3 regions of the Streptomyces sp. NPDC001604 genome follow, and region 1 is predicted to be linked to each of the others. Evidence: riboswitches for the same ligand, from Rfam matches in the RefSeq annotation. Region 1 holds a riboswitch; each other region holds the start of a gene.

Region 1 (9,496 bases):
CCTCGAACGGCTCCGCAAGGAGGGCTGGCTGCGATGACCCTCACCGATCCGACCGCACCCGCCCCTCCGGCGCCCGCGCCCGCCCGGCCCTGGGCGCTGCTGGCCGAGCTCACCCATGCCTGCCCGCTGCACTGCGGGTACTGCTCCAACCCGCTGGAGCTGACCCGGCGTTCACGCGAGCTGACCGCCGGGCAGTGGGCGGACGTGATGCGCCAGGCGGGCGAGTTCGGCGTGGTCCACACCCATCTCTCGGGCGGTGAGCCGCTGCTGCGCCGGGACCTGGAGCAGATCGTCGCCGCGCCCGAGGCAGCCGGGATCTACACGCAGCTGGTCACCAGCGGTGTGGGCCTGGATGGGGAGCGGCTCGGCGCGCTCACCGCGGCCGGGCTGCGCAGCGTCCAGCTGTCCGTGCAGCACGCCGACCCGCGCGTCTCGGACCGGATCGCCGGACGCCGTTCCTTCGGCGAGAAGGAACGGGCCGCCGCACTCGTACGGGCCGCGGGCCTGCCCCTGGGCCTCAACGTCGTCCTGCACCACGAGAACCTCGACGCCGTCGACGCCGTCGTCGAACTGGGCCTGTCCTGGGGCGTGGACCGCATCGAACTGGCCAACGCACAGTTCTACGGCTGGGGCCTGCTCAACCGCGCCGCCCTGCTCGCCACGCGCGAGCAGCTGGCCCGGGCCCGGGACGCCGTCGAGCGGTGGCGGGAGCGGCTCACGCCGGACGGCCCCGAGCTGGTCTGGGTCGTCCCCGACTACTTCGACGGTGCGGCCAAGCCGTGCATGGGCGGCTGGGGCGCCATCTCGCTCACCGTCGCCCCGGACGGCACCGTCCTGCCCTGCCCGGCCGCGGCCTCGCTGCCGGACCTGGACCCGCCGAACGTCCGGGACCATCCGCTGGCCTGGATCTGGGACCATTCCCCGGCCTTCAGCCGCTACCGCGGCACCGACTGGATGGCCGACCCCTGCCGCAGCTGTTCCCGCCGAGAGGAGGACCACGGCGGCTGCCGCTGCCAGGCGTACGCCCTCACGGGCGACGCCGCCCGCACGGACCCCGCCTGCCGGCTCTCCCCGGACCACGCACTGATCCGCGCACTGACCGACGACCGCACGGACGGCCGACCGGCGATCAGACGGCGGGCACCGGTCCGCCCAGGGGCAAGAACGTGATCTCGCCCCCGCCGCCCCTTCCCATTCCCGTCCCCTGGGGGCTCCGCCCCCAGACCCCCGCTTCGGCCTGAACGGCCTCGTCCTCAAACGCCGGACGGGCTGAAAAACTCAGCCCCTCCGGCGTTTGAGGAGCGGGGGTCCGGGGGCCGGCCCCCGGGTCGGGACGGGTAGGGGCGGCGGGGGCGAAAAACGCCTACGGTGCCTGCCGTCGCCGGAACGCCTCCGTGTCCCAGACCCCATCCAGTCGGGGTGCCAGCCAACTCGTCGCACTCGCGCGGAAGTCGGTGGCCGGCAGTGAACCCGCCCCGGCGGGCAGGGCGCCCAGGAGTGGCGCGTCGGCCACGTCCGGCAGGTCCGCCACGTTGCAGCGGGAGGCGAGGTCGGGGGAGTCGGGCCAGCTGCCGATCACGATTCCGGCCAGGTCGAGCCGGCGGGAACGGAGCTCACGTGCCGTCAGCTCCGTCGTGTTCAGCGTCCCCAGGCCCGCCGACGCCACCACCAGCACCGGCGCCTTCAGCAGCTCCGCCGCGTCCGCGAGCGTCCCGCCCGCCGGGTCGAAGCGGACGAGCAGCCCGCCCGCCCCCTCGACCAGCACCAGGTCGTGCTCGGCGGCCAGCTTGGCGGCGGCCTCCGCGACGTCCTGCGGGCGCACCGGGGGCAGCCCCGCCCGCCGGGCCGCCGTCCCCGGCGCCAACGGCTCGGGATAACGGGCGATTTCGGTCGCCGTCACGCCACCCGCGAGGCGGGCGACCTCGGCGGCGTCCCCGGGCTCGTCCGGCCCCACGCCCGTCTGCGCGGCCTTCAGCACGGCCACCGACCGGCCGGCCGCGAGCGCGCAGGCGGCGACCGCGGCGGTCGTGACCGTCTTGCCGACCTCCGTGCCGGTGCCCGTGATCACCAGGATCGTCATGCCGTTGTCATCCCTCTCGCGCCGCCGCGCACACCGCGCGCGCGATCCGTGCCACGTCGGCGTCCCCGGTGACGTACGGCGGCATCGTGTAGATCAGATCGCGGAACGGCCGCAGCCACACGCCCTCGCGCACGGCCGCGTCCGTCGCCGCCTTCATGTCGACGGAGTGGTCCAGCTGCACGACCCCGATGGCGCCGAGGACGCGTACGTCCTGCACGCCCGGGAGGTCGAGAGCCGGTGCGAGCCCCTCCTGCAGTCCCGTCTCGATCCGTTTGACCTCGCCCAGCCAGTCCTGGCCGAGCAGCAGCTCGATCGAGGCGCAGGCCACGGACGCGGCCAGGGGGTTGCCCATGAAGGTCGGGCCGTGGGCCAGGACCGGCACCTCGCCCTGCGAGATGCCGTCGGCCACGCGGGATGTGCACAAGGTCGCCGCCATCGTCATATAGCCGCCGGTCAGCGCCTTGCCCACGCACATGACGTCCGGCGTCACGGCCGCGTGGTCGGCCGCGAACAGGGCGCCCGTGCGGCCGAACCCGGTCGCGATCTCGTCGAACACCAGCAGCACGTCATGCGCGTCGCACGCCTCCCGCAGCACCCGCAGATATGCGGGGGAGTGGAAGCGCATCCCGCCCGCGCCCTGCACCACCGGCTCGACGATCACCGCGGCCAGTTCACCGGCGTGCCGCTCGATCGCCGAGCGCAGTTGCTCCGCGTACGACTCCTCGTACCCGGCCGGGGGCGCGTCCACGAACACCTGGCGCGGCAGTACCCCGCTCCACAGTTCGTGCATCCCGCCCTCGGGGTCGCACACCGACATGGGCTGCCAGGTGTCGCCGTGATAGCCGCCGCGCCACGTCAGCAGCCGCTGTTTGCCGGGGCGGCCCAGCGAACGCCAGTACTGCAGACACATCTTCGCCGCGACCTCGACCGACACCGACCCGGAGTCCGTGAGGAAGACATGCTCCAGACCCTCGGGCGACATGTCGACAAGGTGCTTTGCGAGCCGGACAGCAGGCTCGTGGGTGAGCCCGCCGAACATCACATGGCTCATCCGGCCGAGCTGCTCGCGCGCCGCCTCGTTGAGCACCGGGTGGTTGTAGCCGTGGATGGCCGACCACCAGGACGACATGCCGTCGACCAGCTCGCCCGAGCCGTCCGCGAGCCGCAGCCGCACCCCGCTCGCCGACTCGACGACGAGCGGTTCGACCCGGCCGGGCATGGGCCCGTACGGATGCCAGACATGCCGCCGGTCGAGCTCCAGCAGCTCGGACACGGGCAGGTCAGGCATTGGGCGCGAGATCCGTGCCGACACCGCGGTGGCGCATGGCGACCAGGTCGGTGCGGGGCTCGGCCGACGGCGCCGGCGCCGCCGTACCGCAGACACCGCCGTCCGCGTGCGAACCGCACCCGCCGTCCTGGTGGGAGCCGCAGCCGGTCCCGGCGTGCGAACCACAGCCGCCGCCCGAGGTGACCCGGTGCTCCGGCAGCGTCACCTCGCCGGCGCCCTCCACCTCGAAGCCGGCGTCCGCGATCATCTCCAGGTCGGCCTTGCCGGCCTGGCCCTCGCTGGTGAGGTAGTCGCCGAGGAAGATCGAGTTGGCCAGGTTCAGCGCCAGGGGCTGCATGGTCCGCAGGTGGACCTCGCGACCGCCGGCGATGCGGACCTCGACGTCCGGGCACACGAACCGCACCATCGCCAGGATCCGCAGACAGCGCTGCGGGGTGAGGTGCCACTCCTTGGCGAGCGGGGTGCCCTCCATCGGGATCAGGAAGTTCACCGGCACCGAGTCCGGGTCCAGCTCACGCAGCGAGAAGACCACGTCCACCAGGTCCTCGTCGCTCTCACCCATGCCCGCGATCAGACCGGAGCAGGCGGACAGACCGGCCGCGTGCGCCTTGGTCACGGTGTCCACCCGGTCGGCGTACGTGTGCGTGGTCGTGATGTCCCCGTACGTCGCCTCGGACGTGTTCAGGTTGTGGTTGTAGGCGTCCGCGCCCGCCTCGCGCAGCCGCTCGGCCTGGCCGTCGGAGAGCAGACCGAGACAGGCGCACACCTCGACGCCCTCGTTCTGCTCCTTGATCGCCTTGATGGTGCCGGCGACCCGCTCCACGTCCCGGTCGGTCGGCCCGCGCCCGGACGCCACCAGGCACACCCGCTTGGCGCCACCCGCCAGACCGGCTGCCGCGGCCTGCGAGGCCTCGTCCGGCTTGATCCAGGTGTACTTCAGGATGTCGGCCTTGGAGCCGAGCCGCTGGGAGCAGTACGAGCAGTCCTCCGGACACAGTCCGGACTTCAAGTTGACGAGGTAGTTGAGTTTCACCCGTCGGCCGAACCAGTGCCGGCGCACCTTTCCGGCCGCGGCCACCACATCGAGCACGTCGTCGTCGGAAGTGGCGAGGACGGCCAGAGCTTCCTCGCGGGTCGGCAGCTCGCGCCGAAGCCCCTTGTCCACCAGCGTGTTCAGCAGGTCCATGAAAGCCGATCCTGTCTTACGGAAGCGCTCCCGGCCAAGGAGAGAATGAACAACAGGGACACTTCGTCGTGTGTGTATTGCCACACCATGGGGTGCGGCTCGTCCGGCTAGTGTCTGTCCACTGCCTACAAAAGCCCCGGAGGAGCCATGGCGTTCGGCTGGATCGACGAACAGGCGCGGCTGCGCCGTCGCGCCGGACTCGTACGGACCCTGCGCCCGCGCCCGGCCGACTCCCCGCTGCTGGACCTCGCGAGCAACGACTACCTCGGGCTGGCCCACCATCCGGCCGTCGCCGAGGGCGCGGCGGTGGCCGCGCGGACCTGGGGCGGCGGCTCGACCGGCTCTCGACTGGTGACCGGCACGACGGAACTCCACACCGAACTGGAGCACGAGCTGGCCGGCTTCTGCGGCTTCGAGGCGGCACTCGTCTTCTCCTCCGGCTACGCGGCCAACCTCGCCGCGGTCACCGCACTGGCCCCGCACGGCTCGCTGATCGTCTCCGACGCGGGCAACCACGCCTCCCTCATCGACGGCTGCCGGCTGGCCCGGGGCACCACCCAGGTCGTCGGGCACGCCGACCCGGAGGCGGTGCGCAAGGCGCTGCAGACCCACGAGGACAGCGCGGCGAGCGCGGTCGTCGTCTCCGACACGGTCTTCTCGGTCGACGGCGACGCGGCCCCGCTGGCCGAACTGGCCGCCGCCTGCCGGGAGCGCGGCGCGGGACTGCTGGTCGACGACGCGCACGGCCTCGGCGTCCTCGGTGACGGCGGCCGCGGCGCCCCGCACGCGGCGGGCCTCGCGGGCGCCGACGACGTGGTCGTGACCGCCACGCTGTCCAAGTCGCTCGGCAGCCAGGGCGGAGTCGTCCTCGGCCCCGCCCGGGTCATCGACCACCTCGTCAACGCGGCCCGCACCTTCATCTTCGACACGGGCCTCGCCCCCGCCGCGGCGGGCGCGGCCCTGGCGGCGCTGCGACTGCTGCGCCGCGAGCCGGAGCGTGCGGCACGCGCGCGTGCGGTCGCCGCCGAACTGCACGCACGCCTGACCGCCGCGGGTCACGAGGCGGTGCGCCCGGACGCCGCGGTGGTCTCCGTGCGGGCTCCGTCCCCGGAGGGGGCCGTGCAATGGGCGGCCGACTGCCGTACGGCAGGCCTCGCCGTGGGCTGCTTCCGTCCTCCTTCCGTGCCCGACGGCATCTCAAGGCTCAGGCTGACCGCGCGCGCGGACCTCTCCGAGGCGCAGATCGAACGCGCTGTACGAGTGATCGGCGAGACGCGACCATGAGTCGGCGTGACACGGCCGTGTGCCGCACGATGCGGAACTGATCGGAACTGGTCAGGGCCGATCGGGACTGATCAGGACCTGAATGTGGCCGTGAAGTCCGTCCAGCTCTCGGGGGAGATGAGCAGGGCGGGCCCGGCCGGGTCCTTGGAGTCGCGCACGGCGAGCAGCCCGGCCCAGGGGCCGCAGTGCGGCCGAGCCGTCTCGACGCAGTTGTTCGCACCCGTGCTGTAGCTGCTGCGCAGCCACTGCACGCCGTGCAGATCGGTACTGGAAGGTACGTTCCGAGGCAGTGCTGACATGGTGCCTCCTTACGCGCCGTCACCTATCCCGGCGATGTAATCCAACGAGTCCTCGGGCGAAAGGGCGTGGAACTGAAGGGCGTTGAAGGCCTCGGTGTAGGCCCGGAGGTCTTCTTTCCGTTCGAGGTAGAGGCTACTCGTCAAGTGGTCGAGAACAACCACGTCCAGATCAGAAGTGCTCGAAAATGAGAAGATTACGAAAGGTCCGGTGACACCGACGTGCGCCCCGGCAGCGAACGGCAGTACCTGAAGCCGCACTTGAGGCAGCCGCGCCGCTTCCAGGAGCCGTTCGAGCTGCTGCTCCATGACGTCGGGTCCGCCGATCTCCCGGCGTAGTACCGCCTCGTCCAGTACCGCGCTCAGCTCCAGCGGCGGGTCCGAACGCAGCACGTCCTGCCTGGCCAGCCGCACCTCGACCAGGGCGTCGAGCCGTTCGTCGTCCAGTCCGCCGACCGCTGCCCGGGTCACCGCTCGTGCGTAAGCGGGCGTCTGCAGAAGGCCGGGTACGACAGACGTCTCCAGCGTGCTCATCGCTCTCGCCTGGGACTCCAGACTGATGAAATCGCGGTAGGTCGGCGGCAGTACGCCACGATAGGCGTGCCACCAGTGATGCCGGCCGCCTCCCTCGTCGGAGCCCGCCAACACCAGCAGCAATTCACGGAGTTGGGCGTCCGACACGGCGTAGGCGTCCAGGAGTAACCGAACATCGGCCGGTTTCACCCCGCTGGCGCCGGTCTCGATCCGGCTCACCTTCGACTGGTGCCAGCCGACGAGCCGGGCGGCCTCACCACTGGTGAGCCCCGCGCTCGTGCGCAGCGCACGCAGTTCGGCGCCCAGCTTACGGCGGCGCACCGCGGGACCGTGTTGCATGCGCTTCTCCTTACTCCTTCCGTGCCACCCAAATACGGTCTCCCGTCGCAGAGTTCACCGCTTTGAGCGACAGATATATGCATATCTTGGTGGATCGCCACCCGTGACGGGCGCGGTAATGGCAGTCTGGCGACGAAGCACCAGTCCGGGACCGTACTCGAACCAACCGCTCCGTGTCGGACTCCGGTCCCGTGGGAAAGGGACGACCGCGCCATGGCAGACCATTTGGAAGCATCCGTCACTCTGCCGAGCGATCCCGCCTCGGTCTCCGCGGCCCGCGGCTTCGTGGTCACCACGCTGGCCGAGTGGGGACTGCCTGCGGACACGGAGGCCGCCGAGACCATCCGCCTCATCGTCTCCGAACTCGCCACCAACTCGGTACAGCACACCTTCGGTCAGTCACCCACCTTCACGGTGGACATCGAACTCCACCGTGACGAGCAGCTCCGCATCGGTGTCACCGACAGCCACCCCCGCTTCCCCAAGCGCCTGCCCGCCGCCGTGCAGCAGGACAACGGCCGGGGCATGGTGATCATCCGCTGGCTGGCCGCCGAATGCGGTGGCCGACTGCATGTCCGCCCCACCCGTGAGGGCGGCAAGACGGTCACCATCGAGCTCCCGTGGACCGTACCGGCCCAGCCGGTGCCGGCAGCGGGGCAGCAGGAGCCGTAGTCGCTCAACCGTGCCGCGCAACCGCGCCGGGGCGCTCTGGTGCCGCGTAATGCCCCGCGGGGGCGGCGGCGTGTCAGGTTGCCGTCGCCCCCGCGGGAGAGTCAGCTGACCCGGCCGTACCAGACGCTGGACGTCCAGATCTTCTGCAGCTTTACGACGTCCCCGGTCTTCGGGGCGTGCCAGATCTTCCCCTTCCCGGCGTAGATGCCGACGTGGTAGACGTTGGAGCCCGAGTGGAAGAACACCAGGTCTCCGGCCTTCCGGCTCTTCGCGGAGATGTGCCTGGTCTTGTTGTACTGCTGGGCCGCCGTACGGGGCAGGGTCTTGCCCGCCTTCTTGAACGAGTACAGCGTGAGCCCGGAGCAGTCGAACCGGCGCGGTCCCGAGGCGCCCCACTTGTACGGGGAACCCTTTTTGGAAGCCGCGATCTGAAGTGCCTTCGTCGCCATGGTGGCTGCCGAGGCGTCGGAGGCGACACCCGGGACCACGATGGAGCCGCCCACTGCGGCGATGGTGAGGGCCGAGGCCGTACCGGCCCGGACCATCAGCGACGGGACACGATTGAGCGCAGTCATGCGCAACCCTTCGTCAGCCGCCTGTGAAGGATGACCTGTCGGATTCGGGCTGGCGAAGTTGCCCGGCCGCTGACGCGGCTTCACCCCAAGGGCTGCTCGACCCGGTCATGGCGTGACCGTTCCGGCGACCCGTCTTGCTTGGGTCCTCCACTCCTGCCGATCCACTCCTGTCGACCGGTCATCCGGGCGGCGGCAGGACTCGGCGTCCGCCCGGATCGCCCCGCCGCTGCGGCGGGGGCTTGTCGTCAGACAGGGATCTTCACCCATACAAGTCCGAAAATCCCAATGGAACCGGGGGTTTGTGTCGTTACTCACCACTCACCCGTTCGGGTGGACACCCCTGTGTTCGAGGGAGCGTTGAGGCCCCCGAGGAGGCTCGGACCAGCACCGGAGCACCGGAAACCGCCCTCGGGGCAGGCGCGTTGCGCAACCCTGACGGTCGCGAAAAAGGAGCCGCGACTACGCCGAATGGGGGTACCTCATTTGGTCCGTTTGAACTCCGGTCCGGACGTTGCGCCCACAGGACGGAAGGTCCGGACCGGTTGTACGTGCGTCAACTTTCGGACTGCGGCGGCACCGTGACCCGGGCGGTGCGCCGCTCCCCGTCGAGCACCCGAAGGGCGCGTCCCAGTGTCGGGGCGTGCAGTTCGGTCTCGCCCCGCTGGTGCATCAGCGCCAGGGCGTCGCGCAGCAGGGCCGCCTTGCTCACCAGCGCCTGCGCCGCCCGCAGCCCGCGATACGTGTCGCCGGGCTGCGCCGGATTGATGCGGCCGAGCAGGTCGACCACGTCGAGGTAACGGTCGATCAACTCGCCCTCGGCGCGGGTGAGGGCGGGCAGCGGCGGAAGTTCGGGTGGGAGCACCGGCCGCTCACCGCCCGGTGGGCGGGGCGAGGGTGGCCTTGCGGCTGGGGATGATCCGGTCCACCAGGCCGTACTCCACGGCTTCTTGGGCGTTCAGGATCTTGTCCCGCTCGATGTCCGCCGCGACTTGCTCCGGGCTGCGTCCCGTGTGCCGTACGAGCATCTGCTCCAGCCGGGCCCGCATCCGGCCCAACTCCTCGGCCTGGATGGCCAGATCGCTGGTCTGTCCCTCGATGGGCTCGGCCAGGAGCGGCTGGTGGATCACCATGCGCGCGCCCGGCAGCGCGAACCGCTTGCCGGGCGTGCCCGCCCCGAGCAGCACCGCGGCGGACGAGCCGGCCTGCCCCAGGCAGATCGTCTCCACGTCGCAGCCGACGTAC
Region 2 (9,496 bases), on a different contig from region 1:
CTCCAAGTACGGCGGAGGCGACTGGCGTTCGTCCATGGTGCCCGAGTGCTTGCGGGTGGAGGCGGCTCCGCTGCTGCTCGGGGCGTACTCGGACGAGGTCGGGCGCGCGCTGTTCGGGGCGAGCGCCGAACTGACCCGGCTCGCGGGCTGGATGGCCTTCGACACCGGTCAGCAGGAGGCCGCACAGCGGTACTACATCCAGGCGCTGCGGCTGGCCCGGGCCGCCGCCGACGTGCCCCTCGGGGGGTATGTGCTGGCGTCCATGTCGCTGCAGGCCACCTATCGCGGCTTCGGCGACGAGGGCGTCGACCTCGCGCAGGCCGCCCTCGAGCGCAACCGGGGCCTGGCGACCGCCCGCACCATGAGCTTCTTCCGGCTCGTCGAGGCACGGGCGCACGCGCGCGCGGGTGACGCGCAGGCGGCGGGCGGGGCCCTGCGGGCTGCCGAAGGGTGGCTGGAACGGGCCCGTGACGGTGACAATGACCCGTCATGGCTGGGTTTCTATTCGTACGACCGTTTTGCCGCAGATGCTGCGGAGTGCTACCGCGATCTGAAGGCACCGCGTCAGGTGCGGCGGTTCACCGAGCAGGCGCTGTCGCAGCCGACGGAGGAGTTCGTACGGTCGCACGGGCTGCGGTTGGTCGTCTCGGCGGTGGCCGAGCTGGAGTCGGGCAACCTCGATGCGGCGTGCGAGCAGGGGGTGCGGGCGGTGGAGGTGGCCGGGCGGATCTCGTCCGCGCGGACCACGGAGTATGTGAAGGACCTCCTGCACCGGCTGGAGCCGTACGGGGACGAGCCTCGGGTGGTGGAGTTGCGGGAGCGGGCCCGGCCCTTGCTGATGGCCCCGGCCTGAACCGGGGAAGGCGCAGCAGGAGCTCTTTCCTTCCACGTTTGAAGTGATTGTCAGTGGCGCAGTGCACTATCGGTAGGGGAGGTGGTGCGTGTGCGGCCGGGGATCGCTTACGACTGTGATGTGCTGGTGGTGGGGGGTGGCATCGTCGGGCTGTCCACGGCGTACGCGATCACGCGTGTCGCGCCGGGGACGCGGGTGACCGTGCTGGAGAAGGAGCCGGGGCCGGCCCGGCACCAGACGGGGCGCAACAGCGGGGTGATCCACAGCGGGATCTACTACCGTCCGGGCTCCCTGAAGGCGCGGTACGCGGTGCGGGGCGCCGCCGAGATGGTGAAGTTCTGCGCGGAGTACGGGATCGCCCATGCCGTCACCGGCAAGCTGATCGTCGCGACCGAGAAGGACGAGCTGCCGCGGCTGCACGCCCTGGTGCAGCGCGGGCGGGAGAACGGGATTCCGGTACGGGAGCTGAGCGGCCCCCAGATCGCGGAGTACGAGCCGGAGGTGCGCGGGCTCGCCGCCATACACGTCGGGACGACCGGGATATGCGACTTCGTGGGGGTCGCCCGGCAGCTCGCCGAGGCATCCGGGGCGGAGATCCGGTACGGGGCACGGGTCGAGCGGATCGACCGGCGGCCCGAGCTCGGGGTGGCCGTGCGGACGACGAGCGGTGACGTCGTCCGGGGGCGCGTGCTGGTGAACTGCGCCGGGCTGTACTGCGACGAGGTGGCCTGGCTGACCGGGGACGACCCCGAGATGCGGATCGTGCCGTTCCGCGGCGAGTACTACGAGCTGGCCCGCCCCGACCTGGTGCGCGGGCTGGTGTATCCGGTGCCGGACCCGGCGTTCCCGTTCCTCGGTGTGCACCTCACGCGCGGGATCGACGGCGGTGTGCACATCGGGCCGAACGCGGTGCCGGCGCTGGCGCGGGAGGGGTACGACTGGGGGGTCGTACGGCCGCGGGAGGTGGCGCGGACGCTGGCCTGGCCGGGGGCGTGGCGGATGGCGGGGCGGCACTGGCGGTACGGGGCGGGTGAGCTGGCGCGGTCGGTGTCCAAGGGGGCGTTCACCACGGCCGTGCGGCGGCTCTTGCCGGCGGTGACCGCGGATGATCTGGTGCCGGCTGCGGCGGGGGTGCGGGCGCAGGCGGTGCTGCGGGACGGGGGGCTGGTGGACGACTTCCTGATCAAGGAGGGGGCTCGGGCCGTGCATGTGCTGAATGCGCCCTCGCCTGCGGCGACCGCTTCGCTGCCGATCGGGCGGGAGGTGGCTGGGCGGGCGCTGGCCATGCTGGGCTCGGTGTGAGGTGGCCCGGCGCCGGGGTCGGACTCGCGGCGGATCCGCCGACGGATGCAGCTCGCCCCCGCCGCCCCTACCCGTCCCGTACCTGGAGGCTGCCGCCCCCAGACCCCCGCTTCGGCCCTTGAGGGGCCTTGTCCTCAAACGCCGGACGGGCTGGTCGTCACCGTGCCCGTAAAATCGACCCCACTGTGTCTGACTCCCTCAACGCCCCAGAAGCCCCCCGCTCCGGCGATCACGTGCCGCACATCCCCGGAGTGTCGATCCGGCATACCCGGGCCAAAGGGGAGCCGCGGTTCCCGGACGGGCCGAAGGCTGATCCTGCCGGGTCGCACTTCGAGCGGCGGATCCGGAGTTTTCAGCCGCGGCGGAGCCGGGTGACCGCCGGGCAGGCGGATGCGCTGCAGCGGCTGTGGCCCAAGTGGGGGCTGGACGTCGACGGGCAGCGGACCCTGGATCTCGGCGAGCTGTTCGGGAACGGCAATCCCGTCGTGCTGGAGATCGGGTTCGGGATGGGTGAGGCCACCGCGCAGATGGCCGCCGCGGACCCGGACACGAACATCCTCGCCGTGGACGTGCACACCCCGGGACAGGGGAATCTGCTCAACCTCGCCGACCACGACGGGCTGTCCAACGTCCGCGTGGCCAACGGGGACGCGATCATCCTGCTGCGCGAGATGCTCACCCCGGATTCGCTGGACGGGCTGCGGGTCTACTTCCCCGACCCGTGGCCGAAGAAGCGGCATCACAAGCGGCGGCTGATCCAGCCGGAGTTCCTCGACCTGGCCGCGGCCCGGATCAAGCCGGGCGGCATCGTGCACTGCGCGACCGACTGGGAGCCGTACGCCGAACAGATGCTCGAAGTGCTGACGGCGCATCCGGAGTTCGAGAACACGCAGCCAGAGGGCGGTTTTGCGCCCCGTCCCGACTTCCGCCCGCTGACCCGTTTCGAGGGCCAGGGACTGGACAAGGGACATGTCGTGAACGACCTGCTCTTCCGTCGCGTACAGCACGACAACCAGCCCCCCACCGGCGCCTGAAGCCCCACGGCCCTGCGGGCAACCGAAGTACCGTCGCGGGCGGCGCCCTCCCTCGTTAGGGTCAATGCCGTGGCCACCTTTCCCCCGTACCCGACGCATCCGCCACACCCCGGCGTCCCGGCCGGCGGTGCGCTCGGGCACGCTCACTGGTGGCAGCGCAGGGCGGTGCGGTACGGCGCGCTCATCACCTTGCTCGCGCTCTCCGGGCTCGTCATCCTCGCCCTGGTGCGCGAACAGACCGGCACCGAGGGGTTCCTGGTCGGGCTCGGGCTGGCCGTACTGCCCGTGCCGCTGCTCATAGCGGCGTTCCGCTGGCTGGACCGGGTTGCGCCCGGGCCCTGGCGCAACCTGCTGTTCGCCTTCGCGTGGGGGGCCTGTGCGGCGGCGCTGATAGCGATCGTCGCCAACAGCTTCGCCACGAAGTGGATAGCGACGGCGACCGCCGACCCGTCCAGCGCGGACACCCTCGGCGCGACCGTCATAGCGCCCATAGTCGAGGAGTCCTCGAAGGCGGCGGCCGTGTTGCTCGTGTTCCTGTTCCGCAGACGGGACTTCACCGGGATCGTCGACGGGGTGGTGATAGCCGGGGTCACCGCCACCGGCTTCGCGTTCACCGAGAACATCCTCTACCTCGGCACCGCCTTCGGCACCGACCAGCTCAACGGCGACCGCGGTATCGCCTCCGTCACCGCGGCGACGTTCTTCGTCCGCATCATCATGTCCCCGTTCGCGCACCCGCTCTTCACCGTCCTCAGCGGCATCGGCTTCGGCATCGCCGCGCTCTCCGCGGAACGCCAGCACCTGCGGCGGGTCCTCGTCCCGCTCTGCGGCCTGCTGCTCGCGATGGGCATGCACGCGATCTGGAACGGCTCCTCGAACTTCGGCGACTACGGCTTCTTCGCGGTGTACGCGGCCTTCATGGTCCCCGCGTTCGGACTGCTGACCTGGCTGGTCATCTGGACCCGCCAGCGCGAACTGCGCACCGTGCGCGAGGAACTGCCCGCCTACGCCGTCGCGGGCTGGCTCACCCCCGCCGAGCCCTACGCCCTCGGTTCGATGCGGGCGCGCCGACTGGCCCGCGAACACGCCGCCCAGCACCTCGGCAAGCCCGCCGCACGCGAGGTCGCCCAGTACGAGGCGTACGCGACCTCCCTGGCCTTCCTGCGGCACCGGGGCCGCCGTGGCCGCGCCGGCGCCGACTTCGTCGCCAGGGAACGGGAGTTGCTGCACGAGCTGTGGCGCCGCCGCGAGGTGGCCCGCCCGGCGCTGGACCACGCTGCGCGGATGACGGCGCCCCCGGTGCCGGTGGCGGCGCCGCCCTGGCCGGTGTACGGGGCGTACGGGTACCCGGCGGTGCCGAATCCCGCGTACAACCCGTACCGGTCGTAGAGCCCGAGGGGGTCAGGCCGACGCTTCCGTCAGGCGGGCGACCTCGGCCTCGGTGAGCGTCAGTTCGCCCACCGCCAGCAGCGCCGGGAGCTGCTCCACTGTCCGCGCGGAGGCGATCGGGGCGGCGACCGTCGGCTGGGCGGCGAGCCAGGCCAGGGCGACCGTGGCGACCTGGGCGTCATGGGCCTGGGCGATCGCGTCGAGGGCGGTCAGGACCCGCTGCCCCCGCTCGGACTCCAGGTGCTTGGCCGCGCCGCCCGCCCGCGGGCTGTCGACCGTCGTGCCGGGCCGGTACTTGCCGGTGAGGAAGCCGGAGGCCAGGGAGAAGTAGGGGACGGCCGCGAGGCCGTAGCGCCCTGCCAGGTCCTGCAGCTCGCCCTCGTACGTGTCGCGCGAGACCAGGTTGTAGTGCGGCTGCAGGGCCACGTACTTGGCCAGGCCCTCGCGGTCGGAGAACTCCAGGGAGGCCCGCAGCCGGTCGGGCGAGATGTTGGACGCGGCGATGTGCCGGACCTTGCCCGCCTTCACCAGCTCGTCGAGCGCCCCGATGATCTCCTCGACCGGCACCTCGGGCTTGTCGAAGTGGGTGTAGTAGAGGTCGATGTGGTCGGTGTCGAGGCGGCGCAGGGAGGCCTCGGCGGCGGCCTTGATGTTGGCCGCGGACAGGCCCTGGAAGTCGGGGTGCTGGCTGACCTTGGTCGCGATGACCACGTCGTCGCGGTTGCCGCGCGACCTGACCCACTTTCCGATGATCGCCTCGGACTCGCCGCCCTGGTTGCCGTCGACCCACGCCGAGTAGGAGTCGGCGGTGTCGACGAAGTTGCCGCCGGCGGCCGCATAGGCGTCGAGCACGGCGAAGGAGGTGGCCTCGTCGGCGGTCCAGCCGAAGACGTTGCCGCCCAGGGAGAGCGGGAAGACCTCGAGGCCGGAGGAACCGAGCTTGCGCAGAGAAGGAGAAGTCATGCCCTACGTCAACGCCCGCCCCGGAGGCCGGTCTTCCGCGGCGGGCGCAAAGATCCCGTAAACAAGGGGACTACGGCACTCCGGGTACGGACGGAGAACGTACGGGTGTCAGGGGTTGAGGCCCTTGCTGCGCAGCCACGGCATCGGGTCGATGCCCGTGGCCTGGCCGCCGGGGTGGACCTCGAGGTGGCAGTGCGGGCCGGTCACGTTGCCGGTGGCGCCGACGCGGCCGATGACATCGCCCGTGCTGACCTTCTGGCCGACGCTGACGCTGATCGACGACTGGTGGCAGAACCAGAGCTCCGTACCGTCGTCGAGGGTGAGGATCGTGCGGTAGCCGTACGCCCCAGCCCAGCCGGCCTGCGTGATGGTGCCGGAGTGGATGGCCTTGATGAGCGTGCCCGTGGGGGCGGCGAAGTCGAGGCCCGTGTGGTAGCCGGAGGACCACATGGAGCCGGCCTGACCGAAGGTACCGGTGATCGTGTAGGAGACGACCGGAAGCGTGTACTGCTTGGCCAGCTCGGCGAGCTTTGCGGCCTCGGCGGCCTTCTTGGCCGCCGCCTCCGCCTTCTCCTTGGCGGCCTGGGCCTTGGCGGCCGCGTCCTTCTCGGCCTGTGCGGCCGCGTCGTCGATCTGCTTCGCGAGGGCGGCCTCGACGGCTGCCTGGCTCTTGCTGTCGATCTGGACCTGCTGCGACTCGGCCTGCGCCATGATCCGGTCGCGCAGCGCCTCACCGGCGCCCTTGGCGCCCTGCGCGGTGCCCGCGGAGGTGGTGGCGACATCGCTGAGCGCGGTCGCGGAGCCCTTGGGGGCGTCGGAGCCGCCGCCGAAGACATGGCTCACGGAGGCGAGATCGGGCATGGAGATCGACACCGGCGGCTTGCCGGTGTTGGCGCTGGCCATGCCGCCCGCGCCGACGGCGGCTATGACGCCGACGCCCAGGACCGTGGAGCTGCGGGCGAGTCCCCCGCCGCGCTGCTTGGCGACACGGTGCCGGCCGCGGACCGGGGCGATGGAGTCCTCGGTGGGATTCCACTCCTCCCAGGGGCCCTCGTCGGTGCGTCGGCCGGCGAAGCCGAAGGGTTCGGTGCTCGGCACGAACGGGGCTGCCGGGGCAGGCGGGTTGGACGCCACGTGGGCGTGCTCCTTTCCTTCCTTCTCGCCTACCGGGTTAGCTGACGGGTTCGGAGCAGGAAGGTCTCCTACGCGCGTATACCTGCCGTGTTGCCACGGCGGTGTCGGCGCGATTCACCCCAGGGTGGTGGTTCCCCGGTTCCCTTGCGGGATTCGGCGCGTGCGCACGGAGCCGCCTCTTGTGACGGCTGGGACGACCGCGCTGCGTTATCGAACGTTAATAGACCCGGGGCGTCGTTTCCAAGGTGTTCCGCTTGATCATTAACCTTTCCGACCTGGACAGACGGCGCATGAACGGCAAAAAACGGGCGAGTTGACCGCGCCTCAGGACCCTCAGGGCCGTCGTACGGCGAGCAGCGCCATGTCGTCCGCCATGGCCTCACCGGCATATCTGCGCACCTCCCGCGCGAGCGTGGCGAGCAGCGCGGCGGGATCGTGGAAGACCCGGCCTACGAGCCGGTCCGCGGGTTCGAAGAACCGCCCGTGCTCGTCCCGCGCCTCGGACAGCCCGTCGGTGTACAGCAGCAGTGTGGCCCCGCTGCGGAACGCGGTCTCCTCCGCGCGGTCGGGCCGGCTCCCGAAGTCACCCATGCCGAGCGGCAGCGCGGGCTCGCAGGCGTGCAGGGTGTGCACGGCGCCGTCGGGACACAGCAGCAGCGGGGGCGGGTGGCCGCGCGTGACGATGCGGACGACGCCCTCGCCGTGCGGGAGTTCGGCGAGCACGGCGGTGGTGAACCCCTCGAACAACTCGATGCCCTCGCGCCGCGCCGCCTCGCGCGCCAGCGCCCGGTCCAGCCGCTGCGCGACCGCCTCCAGCGTGGCCTCCTGCTCGGCGGCCTCCCGGAACGCCCCGATGGCGACCGCCACGGCGGCCACCGCCCCCATCCCCTTTCCTCGCACGTCGCCCACGACCAGCCGTACGCCGTGCGGGCTGTCCTGCACGGCGTACAGGTCGCCGCCGATGGATGCGTCCGCCTGCGCGGCCTCGTACCGTGCCGCGATCGTGAACCCTCCGATCCGCTCGGCGGGTTCGGGCAGCACGGCGCGCTGGGCGGCCTCGGCGATCTCGCGCTGCGAGGCGAGTTCCTCGCGTCCGCGGCGGACGAGGAGGTTGATGAGGACGGCCAGGACGGAGACCGTCGCGACGGTGGCCAGCTCGGTGATCGCCTCCACCTGGAGGAGGATGCCCACCTGGGCGTGGATCGCGGTGACGACGAGGACGGTCGCGAGGCCGGTGAGGACCGTGCCGCGGCGCGAGTAGAGCGGGGCGGCGACCAGGGGTGCGGCCGTGAAGAGGGGGCCCGCCGTGAACCGCGACGGGGTGAGGTAGTCGTAGAAGGTCCCGCCGACGATCAGCAGCGCCGGGAGCAGCCGCACGAAGGTGCGTGCGTATGAGATCGGCCCCTCCTGCTCCACCCCTCCAGGTTTCCCGGTGCGGCGGCGCGGGGCGAGCCGGATGACCCGAACGGGGGAAACACTCAGGGCCGGAGTCCAGTGACTGGACTCCGGCCCTGAGCCTTGAGTAGCGGGGACAGGATTTGAACCTGCGACCTCTGGGTTATGAGCCCAGCGAGCTACCGAGCTGCTCCACCCCGCGTCGGTGTGTCACCAGCATACGCCATCCGCGGGGCTGTCTGCGCCAGGGTTAACGTCCACCCTCGTTCACCTGCGTTTTCCGGTCCGCGCGGCCTCGGTCAGGCGGCCGGACTGTCCGCCTGGATGGTCCCGACCGACCCGCTTTTCTGCCGGGGGTCCGGGGGCCGTCCCCCGGAAAAACGCAGCCCGGGGCCCGCGCGGCCTCGGTCAGGCGGCCGGGTTGTCCGCGTGGGTGAGGGTCTCCCAGGAGACGAAGAGGTCGTCGGTGCCGGCCGGGCGGGTCTGCTCGGCCAGCTTGTGGGCGGCCGGGACGGGGGTGCCGAGCCGGTTCTCCAGGTGGTTGAGGGCGACCTCCAGGTCGGGGCCCATGTTCCCGACGACCCTGCCGCCGCACAGCCACCGCGGGGGTTTGGCCCCCATCTCGTAGCGGGCGTGGAAGTCGAGGGCCGCTTTCAGCCGGTCCTTGACGTCTCCGTACAGGTCGACGCCCTGGTGCCAGGCGGTCTCGGCGATGTGCGCGGTGGCGGCGAGGGAGTAGCCGACGTGCTTGAAGTTGCGGCAGGTCTCCTGTGCGATGCCGTCCTCGAACTTCGTCTCCTTGAACCAGTACGTCTCCAGCTTCTGCACGGTGTTGGCGTCGGAGCCGGCCGGGGTGAGCGGGATCTTGCCGTCCTTGCGCAGATAGAAGTAGTCGGGCACCAGGCCGCGGAAGCGTTTGACGGCGGCGTCGAAGGTCTTGTGGTCGTCGGTGAAGACGGCGATCCCAATGGCTGCATCGGTCATCGCAAGGTCCCAGTTGCCGTTGTAGTCGGGCAGGTCCCTGGTGACCTCGGGGAGGTAGGCGGTGCGCAGCATGGCCGTGAACCGCCGTACGCGGTCGGCGGGCCAGCCGGCGCCCGGTGCGTACCGGATGATCTCAGCGGCCCGCGCCCAGGTCGACCCGGCCCAGGAGGACTGCAGCCGGGCGTCCTGTGCCGTGTGCCGCTTCAGCTGCGCCGACCAGGCGTCCATGATCTCCCGGGCCTTCACCGCGTGCTCGTGCTGCCGGGTGACGCTGTACAGGAGGGCCTGTGTGTAGGCGGCGATGGCGTCCTGCCGCTCCTCCAGACAGCCCTTCGCGCCCTTGCCGCCCCAGGGGCAGTTGACGACCGCGGTCGGCTGGGCCGTGTACTTGTACGAGCCGTACTTGCTGTCCCGCATGTCGAGGAACGCCTGCAGCCAGGGC
Region 3 (9,496 bases), on a different contig from region 1:
CTCGGCGGCACGGTCCGTGTCGCGCCGTACGCCACCTTCGGCACCCCCGAACTCGCCAGGTCGGTGCTCGCCGCGCTGGAGGGCCGCAGCGCCGCCCTGATGGCCAACCACGGCGCAGTCACTCACGCGCCGACCCTGGACAAGGCGGTCGAGCACGCCCTGCTGCTGGAGTGGGCCTGCGGTGTCTACCAGCACGCGGCCGCGCTCGGATCACCGCGCGTCCTCGACGAACAGCAGCAACTAGCGGTCATCGAGGCCGCCATCGCCCGCAACTACGGCACCACCCACCCCGTACCACCCGCGCAGGAGGAAGAGCGATGAAGGTCGTCACGATGGGCGTGCACGTGCTGGACGTACTGGTACGGCCGGTGGAGGAGATACCCGAGGGCCAGGGCGCGACCCTCGTCGACGACATCCGGATGACCGCCGCCGGGACCGCCGGCGGCACCGCCCTCACGCTCGCCAAGCTGGGCGCCTCGGTACGCACCGCCGGCGCGATCGGCAGCGACCCGACCGGCGACCTGCTCGTCCAACTCCTCGACAGGGCAGGCATCGACACCGGGCTGCTCGTCCGCCGCACCGACACCTCGACCTCGGCGAGCGTCCTGCCCATCCGCCCCAACGGCGACCGCCCCTCACTCCATCTCCTCGGCGCCAACATCACCTACGGCCTCGACGACGTGCCCTGGGACGCCGTGGCCGAGGCGACCCACCTCCACCTGGGCGGCCCCGAGCTGATCGGCGCCGACGTCGCCGCGCGCATCCTGGCGTACGCCAAGGAGCACGACGTGGTCACCTCGGTGGACCTCCTCGCCCCCGGCGAGCTGGGCACCTTCGACCAGATCGAACCGCTGCTCCCGCACGTCGACCACCTGCTCCCCAATGACGACCAGGTCCTCGGCTTCAGCGAGGAGCAGGACCTGGTGACCGGCGCGAAGAAGCTCCTGGCCGCCGGGGCCGGTCTCGTCGCCGTCACCCGCGGCGGCGACGGCGCGCTCCTGGTGACCGCGGACGGCACCGAGACCGTACCCGCCTTCGAGGTCGACGTCGTCGACACCACCGGCTGCGGTGACGCCTTCTCGGCAGGCTTCATACGCGGCATCGGCCTCGGCCGCACCCCGCGCGAGGCCGCCGTGCTGGGCAGCGCCGCGGCAGCACTGGTGGCGCAGGGGCTGGGCAGCGACCACGGGGAGTTCGACCTGCCGGAGGCCGACGAGTTCGCCATGACCCGCAAAACCCGTTCGTGAGCCGCTAGACCCCGGCTGAAACGGTGTAAACCGTCACCGGGTCAATCAAGTGGTGACGGTCACGACGGGGGCGTACGGTCGAACGGTAGACGCCGCAGTGGACGGAACCGTTCACTGATGCCGAGTGCGACACGCCATGAGCAGCAGTCCGCAGCCGACCTCCGCATCACAGGCCGCCACCCGCGAACCGGGCGGCGGCGGACACGGCATGGCGCTGCTGGTCATCGCGTCCTGCCAGCTGATGGTGGTCCTGGACATCACCATCGTGAACATCGCGCTGCCGCACATCCAGACCGCGCTGGACTTCTCCACCACCAGCCTGTCCTGGGTGGTCAACGCATACACCCTGACCTTCGGCGGCCTGCTGCTGCTCGGCGGCCGCACCGGGGACATCCTCGGCAGGCGGCGCATGTTCGTCTTCGGGGTGCTGCTGTTCGCGCTGGCCTCCCTGCTGGGCGGGCTCGCCCAGAACTCCGGCCAGCTCCTCGCCGCACGCGCACTGCAGGGTGTCGGCGGCGCCATCGCGTCACCGACGGCCCTCGCCCTGATCAGCACGACCTTCCGCGAGGGTCCGGAACGCAACCGGGCTTTCGGGGTGTTCGCCGGGGTCTCGGCGGGCGGCGGTGCCATCGGGCTGCTCGCGGGCGGGGTCATCGTCGAGTGGCTGAACTGGCGCTGGGTGCTCTTCGTGAACGTCCCCATCGCGGTGCTCATCACCCTCGCCACGCCACGCTGGATCAAGGAGTCCGAACGCCACCCGGGCCACTTCGACCTCGCCGGCGCGCTGACGTCCACGCTGGGCATGGTGCTGCTGGTGTACGGCTTCATCAGAGCGGCGCAGGACGGCTGGCGGGACGCGCTCACGCTGGCCTCGTTCGGTGCGGCCGTCGTCGTCCTCACGGCCTTCATCCTGATCGAGCGGCGCTCCAGCCAGCCGATCACACCGCTGCACATGTTCGCCGACCGCAACCGCGCCGGCACCTACGGCATCATGCTCAGCCTCGCCGCCGCGATCTTCGGCATGTTCTTCTTCCTCACGCTCTTCGTGCAGAACGTGCTGGGCTTCAGCCCACTGGCCACCGGGTTCGCCTTCCTTCCGGTCAGTGCGGTCATCGCCTTCGGTGCCGGGCTGGCCTCGCGGTTCCTGCCCACCTTCGGCCCCAAGCCGTTCATGGTGGTGGGAGCGATCCTCGCGGCGGCCGGTCTGGCCTGGCTGACCCTGACCGACGTCCACTCCACCTATGCGGGCAGCATTCTCGGCCCGATCCTCGTCTTCAGCCTGGGCATGGGCATGGAGTTCGTCTCGCTCACCCTCATGGCACTCTCGAACGTCTCCGTCGAGGAGACCGGCGCGGCCTCCGGACTCCTCAACGCCACCCAGCAGGTGGGCGGTTCACTCGGCCTGTCCATCCTGGTCACCATGTTCGGCACCGCCAGCACCAACGAGGCCCACAAGCAGATCCCGCGCTTCCTGGCCCAGGCCACCCCGGCCGAACGCCTGCGCTTCAAGCACACCGGTCAGCTCCCGAGCCCCTGGTCCGACCACGTGCTCACGTCCGGCATCTCGGCGGCCTTCATCATGGCGGCGATCTTCACCGTCGTCGCCGCCCTGATCGCCCTGTTCGTCATCCAGGTCCGCCCCTCCGACCTGGAACGACTCAAGGGCGGGATGGGACCCGGCCCGGGCTGACGCTCCTCAGCCCGCCGAGACCGTCTGCCCGCCCCACTCCTCCGGCGCGATGTCCGCAAGGGTCTCCGAGAACGTCCACTGATGGCCCGCGAGGTCCTCGGCCGTGTACTGGCGTTCCCCGTACTCGAAGTCGGTCGGTTCCATCACGATGCGTGCGCCGTGTGCCCGGGCCTGCTCACAGTGCGCGCGGGCGTCTTCGACGCGCACCATGACGGAGTGCGTGACCTCGCCGGGGCGCGGGGGACGGCGGTCCCTGCGGGTGTCCCCGACGATCACGGCGCCGTCGCCGAACCCGAGTTGCGCGCGGTGGTCCTCGCCGATCCGTACCCGTTCCACGAACCCGAAGGCCGCACCGAGCCAGGCGACCGCCGCACGTACATCGGGGTAGATCAGGACGGGGATGACGGTCGAGGAGGGGATGGAACGGTTCGGCTTCATGGCCGACTCCCTGTCGTCGGGAACCCGTCGCCGGAACACCCGGCCTCGGAAAAGGAGAGGCGGGGCGTGCGCCGGTCGTGCCAGGCTAGCCGGTCGGTCCATGCCTGCGCCGTGCGTCCACGAGTCCCCATGGGAGTGTCGGTGACCGTATCTCGTCTGGCTCCGTTGCTCGAGCAGTTCGACTTCGCCTGCGGGCGTCTGGCCGCCCGGCTGACCGGGCCGGTGATGGACAGCGGCGACGGCTCGGACACCGAGGTCGGGCCCATGACCGATGAGGAGTACCTCTGGGAGCCGGTGGCGGACTGCTGGTCGGTGCGGCGACGGGTGGACGGCCCCGGGCCGCGGGCCACCCTGCTGGCCGGTTCCGCGGACGGAGACTGGGGGCGTGACGCGGCGTCCTGTCCGCACCCCTGGCCGCCGCCCTTCACCACCATCGCGTGGCGGCTGAGCCACCTCAGCGAGATGCTCACCCTCCGCGCCGACCACACGGCAGGCACCCACGGCCTCACCCGGGACGACTACCTCGTCAGCGGTAACGTGGCAGCGGCCGTCGCCGCCTTCGACGCCGGTGTCACGGCCTGGCGGGAGGCGCTGCTGAGCAGCGGCGACGCGGCGCTCGACAAGGTCGGCCACTGTACGTATCCGCACGGCAGCGACCCGGAAGAGCCCTTCGTCGACATCGTGTGGTGGGTCAACCAGGAAGTCCTGCACCACGGGGCCGAGATCGCCCTGCTGCGCGACCTGTACCGCGCGCGCCGGCCCTGACCGCGCCGCCACGGTTCACGGCGTGGGGATCAGCCCCAGCTGCTGGGCCCGCAGGACCGTGCTGATGCGGTCGCGGGTGCCGAGTTTGCGGTAGATCTTCTCGATGTGCTTGTGGACCGTGCGGTCCGAGATGCCGAGCCGCCGGCCGATCGCGGCCGCGGTCAGGGCGTCCGTGAGCAGGAGCAGGACGGTCATCTCCCGGGGGGTGAGAGGACAGTCCGCGGCCGTTTCGCCTGCGGAGTCCGGGGCGGCCGTCCGCTTCCATCGCTCCAGGAGCTGCCGTTGCTGCTCGACGGCCGCCAGCAGCGGCTGCAGCTGCCGGGCCACCCGGATGTGGTCCTCGGTGAAGTCCGTACCGGAGCGGTAGATCATGCAACCGGTGATCGGCGTCGTCGTCTGGGGCAGGGGTACGGCCAGGACGTGGTCCGCGTCCATGACGTCGCCGATCAGCCGCGCGGTCGGGCTCGTGGACCATGCGGCGCCTGCGGCCGCGCGTGCCGTGAGGGGAGTCCGGTCCGGCCCGCCCGCGTAGTGGTCCGCGAACGGGAAACCCGCCCGCAACAGGCCCAGGTCCTCCTCCCCGAGCCCGTCGAACTCGACGGCGACCTCGGCGGGCATGCCGACCGTGCCCTGGGCCTCGTTCCAGTCGTCGAGCTTGTAGATCAGGGTCTCGCCGCCGCACAGACCGGGCAGGGCGGACGCCAGCAGCGGCCACAACCGCTCCGGCTCACGCTCGTTGAGGGCGGCGACGGCCACCGACAGCATGCGTTCGTGGGCTCCGCCCGGCACCTGTGCCACGTTCTTCTCCGCTCGTCCGCCGCGTACGCAGTTGTACCCATACCGGCGACGCCGTCCACTGCTCCAGACTGCATGCGAGCAGCCTCGAACAACAACGACGTTCTCGCATTACCCCAGCACACCGGCGCCACGGCAGCCGCAGCGGGGGAGTCCCGGCGGGAAGGCCCGTCGTCCGCCCGGAGGGCGGGAGAGTGACGACAGGGCCTGGGGAGGACGCCCGGGAACCCCACGCCGTGGCGGGGCCGCCGGCGCGGGGGGCCGGCGGCCCCCCCCCCGCGCACACCCGCCCCGCCCGGGGGGGACGCCCCCCACCCCACATAGCCATGACGCCACCCGCGGCGGGGCGGCCCCCGTCCACTCGTCGCGGCTGCGCATCCCCGACTCCACGTACAGCCGGTGCAGCCGGTCGAGGGCGTCGTGATCCAGCTCCACGCCACTCGCCGCCCACATGGGTGTGATCGCCTGGGAGGGGAGCGGCGGCCAGCACACCGTACTTCGAGGTCTCCACCGTCCAGGCCGTGTTGGGGTCCAGCCGCAAAGGCTGATCGGAAAAGGCCTCCGCCAGCGCCCTGATCGCCGCGATCCCCTCCCCGGCGGGAAGACGCCTCCTTGAGCTGGAACGACCGGAACCCGTACCGCTGTTGCATCAACCGGGCCTGCTCGCGTGCCTGCATCACCGGACGCTGCGGAGCGCCTGTGGCGAGCAAGGAGGTGGCCGCCGACTTCCGTCGGCGGCCACCTCCTTGCTCATCGTGCGGTTGGTGTCACACGGGGCGTACGGCGATACGGACCGCGGCTTCGCCTGCGTAGTGGACCGGGTCCTCGCGGATGACAGCACCCGGGCCGGGCGCGTGAATCATCAGGCCGTTGCCGGTGTAGATGCCGACATGGCTGAAGTTGTCGTTGAAGAAGATCAGGTCTCCGGGGCGGCTCTCGGCCAGGGGAATCACCGTGCCGGCGCCCGCCTGCTCGTACGTGGTGCGGGGCAGGGTGACCCCGGCGGCCCGCCAGGCGGCCTGGGTCAGCCCGGCGTTGTCGTACGACTCCGGCCCGACCGCACCCCACAGGCACGGCCTGCCGATCTGTGCACGGGCGAAGTCGATCGCCCTGTCGGCCTTGGTGGCGGTGGGCGTGACGGCGGCGGGCACACCCGTGTCGAGGACGGACGGCTGCACGGTCCAACCCCCGGCCTGGGGTATGCGGGTGTCGAGCGCGGACGGCTGGGTGCGCCATTCCTCCACGGCGGGTACGCCCGTGTCCAGCACGGAAGGCTGCATAGGCCACTCCTGCGTCGCGGGTGCACCCGTGTCGAGCACGGAAGGCTGCATGCGCCACTGCTCCACCGCGGGTACGCCGGTGTCGAGGACGGACGGCTGCATCAGCTGTGCCCCGGCCGGCGGCAGGCCCGTGTCGAGGACCGTCGGCTGCTGCCGCCACGCTTCCTCGGCCGCCGGGCGGGTCTGTTGCGTCTGGTCCTGCCAGGGCAGCTGGGCCGGCACGGCCTCGACAGCCGGGCGTGGTGCGGAGGTCTGCCGGGCGGTGTACCGGTACAGCAGTTCGCTGGCCGCCGCGATCTTGCGCTGGTTCTGCTCCTTGGACCTGCGCAGGGAGGTCTGCCTGGACTCGGGTGCCGCCGCCGGCAGCGCGGGGGCGGCCTCCTGGCGGGGCTGCGGGACGGCGGGGAGCACGGCCGTGGGGCCGGCGGTCAGCTCGGCGACCGGACGGCGGGACTCCGCGGAGGGCAGCTCGGGCACGGACCGGGCGGTCGTCGCCGGCTCCGGGGCGGTACTGCGGCTGTCCGCCGGGCGCCGGGGCTCGGCCTGGCGAGCCGGCATACGGTCGGCCGGCAGCACAGCGGGAACCGTCGGGCCCAGGGACGCACGCGCTCCGTCGAACCACCGCCGGGACACCGAGTCGAGTGCCGGATCCGAGCGGCCGCGCTCGCGTGCCGGGGCGGCGGGCGGCCGCGCTCCCAGCAGCTGGGCCCGGGTGAAGTTGTAGTTGCCGGTGTCGGACTCGGCCTGGTCGTAGAGGCTGCTCACCCGCTGCCTGACGGCTTCGCGGCTGGGGCCCTCGTCACCGGTCGACGGCGCGGCGTCGGCGGTCTGCGAGAACAGGGCCACCGAGGTGAGGGCCGCGGTCGCGAGAGCGGAGTTGCGCATGCCGGGAAGGCCGAGACCTCCGGTGCGCGATGGTCGATCCGGCGCCATGGGAGCCGTACTCCTTCCGTACTCCGCCTACCGAGTTAGCTGTCGGGTTCGGGCGGTCGGTTCCGGAAGGCATGCCCTACGGCCCCTGCCCTGGCGGGCAGTTGGCCGATTCACCCCGTCGTTCGGTTGGGTCCCCGGTTCCGGCTGCCACGGGGGCGCACCGGATTCGGCGGAGGCCGCGCGTCCCGGCGGGGTTCGCCGGAGGAACTCGTGCGGCCTGAAGCAACGCTAGCCAACTTGTGCGGCTCGTGTGAAGGTTGGAGGCCGGAATGTCCGATACGCTTTTGTGACCTTCGTCGTGACGCACCGTCAGATCCGTGTGTTGTGCACACAGTGGATCCGGACGGCGACCGTCCGTCGCGAACGGGCCGCGTCAGGCCCGCGGGCCCTCGCTGCGAGCCTCACGCTCGGCGTTGCGCTTCTTGATGCGCGCCGTCTCCTTGCGGACCTCCGCCTGAGTGGCGCGCTCCTTCTGCAGCCACTCGGGCTGTTCCTGCTTCAGGGCCTCGATCTGCTCGGTGGTGAGCGCCTCGGTGATCCCGCCGCGGGCGAGACCCGCGATGGAGACACCCAGCTTCGCCGCGACCACCGGACGCGGGTGCGGGCCATTGGCGCGCAGCTCGCGCAGCCACTCGGGCGGCTCGGCCTGGAGCTGGTCGAGCTCGGCTCGTGAGACGACACCCCCCCGGAACTCGGCGGGGGTGGCCTCGAGGTACACACCCAGCTTCTTCGCCGCGGTCGCGGGCTTCATCGTCTGGGTGCTCTGGTGCGACTTCATGCCGTCCAGGGTATCGAGCATGTTCGAGCCCTCCGACCACGGCCGGTAGCCTGGCCTGGTGACAGGCTCGGAAGAATCCCAGGCGTTCCGGCTTGCGTACGTCCCGGGAGCGACGCCCGCCAAGTGGGTGCGGATCTGGAACGAGCGCCTGCCCGACATCCCGCTGAACCTCCTCGCCGTACCGGCTGCCGAGGCACCCGACGTGCTGCGCGCCGGCGGGGCCGACGCGGGACTCGTACGGCTGCCGGTCGACCGTGCGTTCTTCAGCGCGATCCCCCTCTACACCGAGACGACGGTCGTCGTCGTGCCCAAGGACCATGTGATCACGGCGGCGGACGAGGTGACCGTGGCGGACCTCGCGGAAGAGGTCCTCTTCCACCCCCTCGACGACGTCTTCGACTGGGACCGGCCGCCGGGTGAGCCCGCCTTCGAGCGCCCTGCCACCACCGAGGACGCCGTGGAACTCGTCGCGGCGGGCGTCGGCCTCCTGGTCGTCCCCCAGTCCCTGGCCCGTCTGTACCACCGCAAGGACCTCACGTACCGGCCGCTGGTGGACGGCCCCGAGTCGAGCGTCGCCCTGGCGTGGCCCGAGGAGGCCACCACCGACCTGGTCGAGGATTTCATCGGAATCGTCCGCGGTCGCACGGTCAACAGCTCCCGCGGCCGCAAGGCGGCGACACCGGAATCGAAGGGCAGGGCGGGCGATACGACCGGCGCCCGGCGCAAGTCCGCCGCGGCGAAGACGACCGGAAAAACGGCTGGGAAGTCGGCGGGGCGCAACCCGAGGGCCGGATCCGACGTCTCCAAGGGCGCCAAGCGAAGGAAGCCCCGCCGCCGGGCCTAGCCTCCCTCGGGGTGGCCTCGCCCCGTTCCGACCATCCGGTGGGGCGATGGACGGGAGGCGGGGGAGTTTTGCTGCGCAAGGGGGTGCGGTGCGCGGGCGGCGCCGCGGATCGGCTGCGAGCCCACGGACTGTGGGGCGATCCGGCCGACCGCGAGTACCGGCGGCCGCGCGGTGCGCTGTGGCGGGTGGCGGCGTTCGTCGTGCGCACGCTGCGGGGCGAGTGGCAGGGCATCGTCGTCGATCCGGTGCGGCAACTCAGACGCCGCGGGCTGCCCGCACTGTTCCTGGCGTTCCTGGCCGCCTTCGGCGTCATCTTCTTCCATGCGCTGGCGCAGCGGCCGACCGGTGCGGTGGTGGTGCGGCTGCTCGGCGGTGTCAAGGGCGACCTGCCGTTGTGGCTGGCCCTGCTGCGGACGCCGGTGTCACTGTACGTCCCGGCCCTGGATCTGCCCGTGTGGGCGGGGATCACGAGCCTGTTCCTCGCGTTCGCCCTCGCAGAGCTGATCCTGGGCCGGGCCAGAACGCTCTTCATCTCGTACGCGACCACCCTCGCCGGCACCCTCATGGTGCGGGTGATGATCGCGCTCGGCCCCGGCTGGGGCGGGCTGGGGCTGCCGCGCGGGGTCGGGCAGGTGCTGGACACCGGACCGTCCGCCGCCGTCGTGGGCCTCTTCACCTATCTCTCGATCGTCCAGCGTGCTCCGATCGTGTTCGCCCTCACCGGCG

The links. A riboswitch is a leader RNA that binds a small molecule or an ion and turns the genes downstream of it on or off. The one in region 1 is predicted to bind cyclic di-AMP.
Region 2: linked by a shared signal. The riboswitch ahead of ACFY1E_RS09495 (M23 family metallopeptidase) and the one ahead of ACFY1E_RS29410 (C40 family peptidase) in region 1 are both predicted to bind cyclic di-AMP.
Region 3: linked by a shared signal. The riboswitch ahead of ACFY1E_RS11470 (NlpC/P60 family protein) and the one ahead of ACFY1E_RS29410 (C40 family peptidase) in region 1 are both predicted to bind cyclic di-AMP.

The regions. Positions count from the first base shown of each region.
Region 1 is NZ_JBIAUY010000012.1:160,302-169,797, forward strand. Features, by position in the region: gene pqqD (pyrroloquinoline quinone biosynthesis peptide chaperone PqqD) at 1-37, shown strand, start outside; gene pqqE (pyrroloquinoline quinone biosynthesis protein PqqE) at 34-1,170, shown strand; gene bioD (dethiobiotin synthase) at 1,364-2,080, opposite strand; gene ACFY1E_RS29380 (adenosylmethionine--8-amino-7-oxononanoate transaminase) at 2,088-3,368, opposite strand; gene bioB (biotin synthase BioB) at 3,361-4,554, opposite strand; gene ACFY1E_RS29390 (8-amino-7-oxononanoate synthase) at 4,702-5,838, shown strand; gene ACFY1E_RS29395 (DUF397 domain-containing protein) at 5,910-6,137, opposite strand; gene ACFY1E_RS29400 (helix-turn-helix domain-containing protein) at 6,147-7,007, opposite strand; gene ACFY1E_RS29405 (ATP-binding protein) at 7,221-7,679, shown strand; gene ACFY1E_RS29410 (C40 family peptidase) at 7,781-8,254, opposite strand; cyclic di-AMP (ydaO/yuaA leader) riboswitch at 8,258-8,469, opposite strand; gene ACFY1E_RS29415 (hypothetical protein) at 8,808-9,116, opposite strand; gene ACFY1E_RS29420 (ATP-dependent Clp protease proteolytic subunit) at 9,124-9,496, opposite strand, start outside.
Region 2 is NZ_JBIAUY010000002.1:892,638-902,133, reverse strand. Features, by position in the region: gene ACFY1E_RS09520 (MFS transporter) at 1-853, shown strand, start outside; gene lhgO (L-2-hydroxyglutarate oxidase) at 935-2,155, shown strand; gene trmB (tRNA (guanosine(46)-N7)-methyltransferase TrmB) at 2,341-3,189, shown strand; gene ACFY1E_RS09505 (PrsW family intramembrane metalloprotease) at 3,259-4,578, shown strand; gene ACFY1E_RS09500 (aldo/keto reductase) at 4,591-5,541, opposite strand; gene ACFY1E_RS09495 (M23 family metallopeptidase) at 5,650-6,675, opposite strand; cyclic di-AMP (ydaO/yuaA leader) riboswitch at 6,687-6,844, opposite strand; gene ACFY1E_RS09490 (PP2C family protein-serine/threonine phosphatase) at 7,009-8,091, opposite strand; tRNA gene ACFY1E_RS09485 (tRNA-Met) at 8,199-8,272, opposite strand; gene ACFY1E_RS09480 (alginate lyase family protein) at 8,479-9,496, opposite strand, start outside.
Region 3 is NZ_JBIAUY010000003.1:432,555-442,050, reverse strand. Features, by position in the region: gene ACFY1E_RS11505 (class II aldolase/adducin family protein) at 1-321, shown strand, start outside; gene ACFY1E_RS11500 (carbohydrate kinase family protein) at 318-1,247, shown strand; gene ACFY1E_RS11495 (MFS transporter) at 1,384-2,937, shown strand; gene ACFY1E_RS11490 (VOC family protein) at 2,944-3,375, opposite strand; gene ACFY1E_RS11485 (DinB family protein) at 3,517-4,140, shown strand; gene ACFY1E_RS11480 (response regulator transcription factor) at 4,156-4,905, opposite strand; partial or broken gene ACFY1E_RS11475 (enolase C-terminal domain-like protein) at 5,429-5,600, opposite strand; gene ACFY1E_RS11470 (NlpC/P60 family protein) at 5,703-7,100, opposite strand; cyclic di-AMP (ydaO/yuaA leader) riboswitch at 7,157-7,330, opposite strand; gene ACFY1E_RS11465 (DUF5997 family protein) at 7,522-7,926, opposite strand; gene ACFY1E_RS11460 (LysR family substrate-binding domain-containing protein) at 7,985-8,770, shown strand; gene ACFY1E_RS11455 (hypothetical protein) at 8,947-9,496, shown strand, end outside.